Flammeovirga yaeyamensis: one gene and its partner. Each later gene encodes a partner of the first gene's protein in a complex. Links are inferred from orthologs where the notes say so. Each region holds a gene or a part of one and is shown in the gene's direction. Other genes may lie near its edges.

Evidence for each region. Proteins that work in one complex are often made in the same cells at the same time.
Region 2: KMW28_RS20265 (region 1) and rpmD share a complex: the UniProt entries of both Escherichia coli proteins name them as parts of the 50S ribosomal subunit. The link is inferred for Flammeovirga yaeyamensis from one-to-one orthologs.

The regions. Positions count from the first base shown.
Region 1 is NZ_CP076132.1:5,098,247-5,102,622, reverse strand. What follows is about bases 618-3,533. They hold KMW28_RS20265 (type B 50S ribosomal protein L31), read left to right. Parts: upstream 618-1,912; coding sequence 1,913-2,155; downstream 2,156-3,533. Other genes in these bases: KMW28_RS20260 (GlmU family protein), read left to right, coding at 2,333-3,520; KMW28_RS20270 (lamin tail domain-containing protein), read left to right, coding at 618-1,777. Outside these bases: more of KMW28_RS20270, read left to right, coding at 1-617; KMW28_RS20255 (hypothetical protein), read right to left, coding at 3,618-4,202; KMW28_RS20250 (RNA polymerase sigma factor), read right to left, coding at 4,189-4,376.
Region 2 is NZ_CP076132.1:4,609,578-4,613,118, reverse strand. The notes cover bases 1-2,812. They hold rpmD (50S ribosomal protein L30), read left to right. Parts: upstream 1-1,222; coding sequence 1,223-1,402; downstream 1,403-2,812. Other genes in these bases: secY (preprotein translocase subunit SecY), read left to right, coding at 1,919-2,812; rplO (50S ribosomal protein L15), read left to right, coding at 1,463-1,912; rpsE (30S ribosomal protein S5), read left to right, coding at 688-1,203; rplR (50S ribosomal protein L18), read left to right, coding at 321-674; rplF (50S ribosomal protein L6), read left to right, coding at 1-315. Also shown: more of secY, read left to right, coding at 2,813-3,241; map (type I methionyl aminopeptidase), read left to right, coding at 3,241-3,541.

The DNA.
Region 1 (4,376 bases):
TGTTGATAACTCTGTGAATAACCTCGAAATTGTTGATAACTATACCCTGAACATCAGCTTCGATCATGATTTACCGACCGGAATGTTGATATTTTTAACTGTTGATAACTTTGTTGATTGTTTTAGCAACTTTCAATTTTACTATCAAAAACCCTTTGTATTGCCTCAGAAAGTTAAATATCAACAAATGTTAGTAAGTGAGTTGATGATTGATCATTCACCAATAGTCAAAATGCCTGAAACAGAGTATATAGAAATACACAACACATCGAACGACTACTTGTACCTGTCTGAGTGCAGAATGTTAAGTAATGGGGATACAATTGACTTACCAAATGATTGGATTATTCCGGGAGGATACGTGGTCTTGTGTGATCAAGATGCTGAAAATCTATTTGATAAAGATATCCAAGTGATAGGTGTTGATAACTTTCCGATTTTGAGAAATGATGAGGGGTATATACAACTCATCAATACCGAAAATGAGTTGGTCGATGAAGTCTTTTACGATATCGATCAATTGGATGATTCCCAAAAGAAAGAGGGGGGATGGTCGATGGAACGTATTGATATATCGAGCGATTGTTTCAGTCGTTTTAATTGGACGTATTCTGATGACGAAAGAGGAGGAACGGCAGGGGAAGCCAATTCAGTGAATTATGTTTGGAACGACAAGCATGCACCGAATATAGAAAACGCAATTTCCATTGAAGATACGGTAGTGCTCTTTTTTGATGAAGAGATTTCCATCAATAAATCGAAAGATTTAAAAATTAATTATGGGTCGATTGTCTATTCATTATTTGATGTGGAGGTGGATCATCAACTCATTTCTTTTGTTGGGGATGGATCTACTAATGAACATCAAATAATAATTGAGGGGATAAGTGATTGTTTTGGAAATTCGGAAAGGCAGGAAATCGAAATTATACCATTAAACTCAACGACTCATTCGCTTCATTTATCAGAAATACTTTATGATCCTTCTGTTTTGAATACCGATTTTGTGGAATTGTATAATGCATCTGATCTTCCTGTTTTGCTGAATGATTGGGTGATTTCTAATGGATCGGAAAGTAAAAAGATAATATCAGGAACGAAGTATCATTTGATACATCCACATTCTTGGGTGGTACTTACAAGCAATAAAGAGTATTTGATGAGTTATTATCCGAGTTTATCATCAGAAGGTGTGATTGAAATGAGTTTGCCTTCTTTTCCAAATGCGGGTGGAATTTTGAGTTTGTGGTATAAAAATGAGGTAAGGGAAAAGATGAATTATGGAGATCAGTTTCACCAGCAATATATTAGAGATACAGAAGATGTGAGTTTGGAACGTATCAGTTATAATGATAACGCTGATTTGGAAAGTAATTGGACTTCTGCCACTGAAAGTGCGGGTTATGCAACACCAGGGGAAAAGAATTCTAGAAATCAATTTTCGCAAAATGAAGAGGGTAGTTTAGGAGGTTTAACGTTTAGTGCACCAATCATCACACCTAATGAAGATGGAGAGAATGATTTTCTGGAGATAAGGAATTCTTCTGAAAGAGCGTTAAGAATCTACAGAATGGAGGTATTCGATTTGTCAGGAAAACTGGTAAAACAACTTGTTCAAAATTATACCTTGGCTGCGGGAGATGCGATAAAATGGGATGGGGAAGTCGATTCTAGAGAAAGAATGTATGGACAATTTATCGTCTATGTACATATTGAAAATCAATTCAATAGCGTAGAAACGTATGCAAAAGTTATTCGTGTAGCGACCTGGTATTGAAAGAAATAGGTCAATTTTTAAATTTATTTATAGTTGTTATCGAATAAGTTGCAATTTATTTTGTATCAGTAGTTTAAATATACTACTTTTGCATTTCGATTTGGGATTACAGAAAAAGTTAAAAATATTAATAAGATGAAACAAGACATTCATCCGGAGTTCAGAACAGTGTTATTCCACGATCTGACTTCAAACGAAAAATTCCTTATTGGATCTACAGTTGCTACAACTGAGACTATTGAGCACGAAGGTGAAACTTATCCTTTATTCAAAGTCGAGATTTCTTCAGCTTCTCACCCGTTCTACACTGGTAAGAAAGCAGCTATCTCAGCAGCTGGTCGTGTTGACAAGTTCAACAAAAGATACGGTAAAAAATAATTTTATTTTTCTGTACAAAAAGCCATGGTTTCTTTATGAAATCATGGCTTTTTTTGTTTATCGAAATTAAGAGTGCATTTTTGTGGTAGTTAAAAACAACATCATGTTTCTAACTATTTTTTGTGCGTTATTTAAGAGCAGATACGCTAAGCTGTTCTATCATTATCTCCATAGATCATGAATATTATTTTATTCGACAATCCTAAAACGAGAGTCAAACTTCTTCCTTTCACATTTGTTCGCCCAATTGCAGATATCCGTGTGGGTATTTTTAAAATCTTTGAAAAGTGGGAAAGAGCTTTCGATACTAAAGTATCTTTCTTAACGGATGACTATCTTCAAGGAAAGTTTCCTTTAAGACATGGTAGCGATCAATACTATATCAATGGCTCTTTATGTCCAAATCCTTCGATGCTTAATCGAATTAAGGAGTTGAAAGAAGGGCAAGGTTTGGTTTGTGGAGAAGATTTATTGGTATTGCATACTTCACATCAATTCGAAACATTGGATAGTGAAGCAGGTGACTTTGAGAGAATTGAAGTTCCTCAAGAGGAAGTCGTTTTAATTAAGCATCCTTGGGAGATCTTTACTCAAAATAGAGGACAGATTATGCAGGACTTTGAGGTGGTGACAAGAGGTAGACACTCGCATCATATCGAAGATCCACATACGGTAGTATATGGTAGAGCCAATATTTTTGTGGAAGAAGGGGTAGAGGTTAGAGCTGCGATTCTAAATGCACAAAAAGGGCCAATTTATATTGGTAAAAATGCGGTGATCGAGGAAGGTGTCATTATTCAAGGTACTTGTGCTATTGGAGAAGGTACGCGTATTAACATGGGGGCAAAAATTAGAGAAGATTGTTCTTTTGGTCCTCATTGTAAAGTAGGAGGAGAGATCAACAACTCTGTCATTTTTGGTTATTCTAATAAAGCCCATGATGGTTATTTAGGTAATTCTGTTGTTGGCGAGTGGTGTAATTTAGGTGCAGATACAAACAACTCTAACCTAAAAAACAACTATGGACCAGTTAGAGTGTGGAGCTATGCGGATAGAAATTATGTGAGCACAGGACAACAATTCTGTGGAATGATGATGGCCGATTACTGTAAGGCAGGGATCAACACCATGTTTAACACAGGTACTGTGGTAGGTGTTTCTGCACATATTTTTGGTGGTGGTTTTCCTCCGAAACACATTCCTTCTTTTGCATGGGGAGCGATTGAATCCAACGATGTGGCAGAATTAGATAAAATGATTGAAATAGCTGAACGTGTTTTCGCAAGACGTAAGGCGGAGTTTACGATACACGATCGTCAAATTCTTGAGAAAGTATTTGAGTTGAGTAAATTCGATAGAAGATAGTTTTTTGAGTGAAGAGTGAAGAGTGAAGAGTTTAAAACTAAGCTCATTTGTATATAAAAATAGGATGTCCCAAATATATTTGAGACATCCTATTTTTTTAATTAGCACTTTTCTCTAAATCTCCAAAATATTGTATTAGAGTATCAATTTTAGCTGTTTGTTTTTTAATGACTTTTGGTCTAAACACAAACCAATTGATAGCGATCCAAATTACTGTTCCAATTACAAAAGGAATAGAATAGTTAGGATTTAGAGCAACTAAAAGTTCGAATAAATAGATTCCCATTCCTGCAGAGAAAAGAATAAAATAACTAGATATCGTTGAGGTTTGAATTTTTCTCTGCTGCTCTTTTATTGCTTTTAATTTTTTGATATAATCTATAGTATTTTCATCAAATTGAATGCTATTAATCAATTTATGTAGGGTATTGCTTGAGATGAGGAATACCAAAGTGCCAATTATAGCTAAACCTATTCCTATTTTGGTCAAAACTAATTCAGGATTATAGTAGAAACCAATAAAAAGTAAATATCCAATAATACCAATAGCAGTGAAATAACTTACAATAATAGATTGTAATGACTTTTTCTTATAAGATTTCGCCTTTTGCAAAACTTCTTCAATACTAGGTTGTGAAGAAGATTGTTGTTGCCATAAATTTTTTAAATCAAGAGTACTCATAACGTAACATTTTTTTATTTAATTTTTCTTTAATTCTGTGGATTTTTGTACGAACATTTCCATTCGATATTCCTACAATCTCAGCAATTTCATTTTGTGGAACTTCTTCGAGTTCAAGTGAAATAATCAATCGATCAATTTCAGAAAGTGTTGAAATACATTGGTATAAGAATT
Region 2 (3,541 bases), 490 kb from region 1 along the record:
GAAGGATACAAAAAATCACTAGAGTTAGTAGGTGTCGGTTTTAAAGCATCGGTACAAGGTCAATTATTGGACCTTGATCTTGGTTATTCACACAGAATTCTTTTCCAAGTTCCAGCGGAAATCAAAGTGAGCGCTGAAACTGCAAAAGGACAACCACCTGTAGTACACGTTGAAGGCGTTGACAAGCAATTGGTTGGACAAGTTGCAGCGAAGATCCGTTCATTCAGAAAGCCAGAACCATACAAAGGTAAAGGTGTGAAGTATGTTGGTGAAGAGATTAGAAGAAAAGCAGGTAAAGCTGCTGGTAAAAAATAACAAGTATGGCCACTAAGAAAGATCTGAGAAGACTGAGAATCAAAAGGGGTATTCGTAAGAAGATTTCAGGTACAGCTGAACGCCCTAGACTCTCTGTATACAAAAGTAATACTGCAATCTATGCGCAGTTGATCGACGACCAAACTGGCCGTACTCTTGTTGCCTCTGATTCACGTGAGATCAATGCTGAAAGCAAAGCATCTAACGTTACATTGGCTGCAGAAGTAGGCAAAAAGGTTGCTGAGAAAGCTACTGCTGCTGGTATTTCAACGGTTATTTTTGACCGTAACGGTTACCTTTACCACGGTAAAGTGAAAGCGTTAGCAGAAGGTGCTAGAGAAGGTGGTTTGAAATTCTAAAGAGTTGTCAGAGATGAAACAAAACGTAACAAAAGTAAAATCAGCTGATCTAGAGCTTACAGAAAAAGTTGTTGCTATCAAGCGTGTAGCTAAGGTAGTAAAAGGCGGTAGACGCTTCAGCTTTTCTGCGATCGTAGTTGTAGGTAACGGTGACGGCGTTGCTGGTTATGGTTTGGGTAAAGCCAACGAGGTAACTGACGCAATCACTAAAGGCATCGAAGACGCTAAGAAAAACCTAATGAAGGTACCAGTACTTAAAGGTACTGTTCCTCACCCTCAAAAAGGTAAATTCGGTGGCGGACGCGTGCTAATCAAACCTGCATCTGCAGGTACTGGTGTTATCGCAGGTGGTGCGATGCGTGCAGTTCTTGAATCAGCAGGTGTACACGACGTATTAGCGAAATCACAAGGTTCTTCTAACCCACACAACGTGGTTAAAGCAACTTTTGATGCGCTACTTAAAATGCGTGATCCACGCATGGTAGCTGAGCAACGCGGCGTGAAATTAAGCAAAGTTTTTAACGGCTAATCAAATATTTAATCTAGTTATGGCAAAGATCCGTATTACTCAGGTTAGATCGTTGATCGGTCGTCCTGAAAGACAAAAACGCACAATCAAGGCGTTAGGGTTAGGAAAAATCAACAAAACTGTCGAAAAAGATGTTAATCCACAGATTTTAGGCATGGTAAAAGCAGTTGATCACCTAATCAGCGTTGAAGAGTTGTAATTTCTTTGTACTTTTGCATAAAGCATTAGTACTTTAAAAGGTATTAATTAGGAAACAGTCATGAAACTGCATACACTAAGTCCTGCGAAAGGTGGTAAAGTACGCCAAAATAAGCGCGTAGGTCGTGGACAAGGCTCAGGCCGTGGTGGCACGTCAACACGTGGTCACAAAGGTGCTAAGTCGCGTTCTGGTTATAGCCAGAAGTTTGGCTTCGAAGGAGGTCAAATGCCACTACAACGTCGCGTGCCTAAATTTGGCTTCAAATCTCCATTCAGAGTAGAGTATACTCCGATCAACTTGGAAAATATCCAAAAGATCGCTGATGAGAAAGGTATTACTACTTTCGCGTTAGAGACATTCGTGGAGTTAGGAGTTATTTCTAAGAACGGCAAAGTTAAAGTTCTTGGTAATGGCGAACTAACTGCAACAGTAGAGATTTCGGCGAACGCTTTCTCTGCATCTGCTAAAGAGGCAATCGAAAAAGCAGGCGGAAAAGCGATTACATTGTAAGAAGCTATGAACAAGTTTGTCAAGACACTGAAGAACATTTTTTCAATCGAGGAGCTAAGAAACAGAATTTTATTCACTCTTGCGCTCCTAGCGATTTTCAGATTGGGATCGTATATCGTACTGCCCGGCGTTAACCCTGCAGAACTTGCAGATCAAACAGATGGAATTCTAGGAATGTTAAACGTCTTTTTAGGCGGGTCATTCTCTAGAGCTTCTATTTTTGCCTTGGGTATCATGCCTTACATTTCGGCATCCATTGTGATCCAATTGTTGAGCATGGCAGTGCCTTACTTCCAGCGTATGCAAAAGGAAGGAGAATCTGGTCGTAAACGAATTAACCAAATTACGCGTGTTTTGACGATCGTGATTACACTCTTCCAAGGATCAGGATATTTATATTCTACGATCCCTACAGAGGCAATCGTCATCAAACAGTCATTATTCTACCCAGCATCCATATTAATTATGACTGCGGGTACAATTTTCTGTATGTGGCTTGGTGAAAAAATCACTGAAAAAGGAATTGGTAATGGTATCTCCATGTTAATCATGATCGGTATCATTTCTGGCTTACCTGTAGCATTGTATCAAGAAGTAGATCAATTAGATCAAAACATTTTATTTGTTGCTGAACTTGTTACTTTGTTCTTTATTGTAATGGGTGTTGTTCTATTGAACGCAGCTGTTCGTAAGGTACCTGTGCAATATGCACGTCAGGTAGTAGGTGCTGGAGGTAAGAAACGTACTTTGGCTACTGGCCAACGTTCTTACATTCCATTAAAAGTGAATGCTGCGAACGTGATGCCTATCATTTTCGCACAATCATTAATGTTCCTTCCTTCTATGATTGCAGGCATTTGGGCAGATCAAAGTGATAATGCGAGATGGATTCAGCAAAATTTTGCTGACTTCACATCATTAGCTTACAATTTGACATTTGCAATTTTAATTTTAGTGTTCACGTATTTCTATACGGCGATTACGATCAACCCTGATCAAATGGCAGAAGACTTAAAGAGAAACAATGCATTTGTACCAAATGTGAAACCAGGTGAGGAAACTTCAAACTTCATTAGCTGGATTCTAGATAGAATCACATTACCTTCAGCAGTATATTTAGCAGTTGTGGCAATTTTGCCAGCTTTTGCTAGTATGTTGGGTGTTAGTGCAGGTTTTTCTAGATTCTATGGTGGTACATCACTTATTATCATGGTGGGTGTTATCTTAGATACTCTTCAGCAAATCGAATCATACTTGCTTATGCAAAATTATGATTCAATGATGAAGTCTGGGAATATCAAAGGACGCCAAAACGTGGCAACAGTCTAATGGTATACTACAAAACAGAAGAAGAGATAGAACTAATGCGTGTTAGTGCTGATTTACTCGGCAGAACGCATGGTGAAATCGCCAAGAATATTAATGAAGGGGTAAGCCTTAGTGCTATTGATAAAATCGCTCATGATTTTATCATGGACAATGGGGCTCACCCCTCGTTCTTGAATTATAATGGGTTCCCAAACACTTTGTGCATGTCATTAAATGACGTTATTGTACACGGTATCCCTTCCGATTATGAGTTGAAAAGTGGTGACGTAATCTCTATTGATTGCGGAGTACTTTTAAATG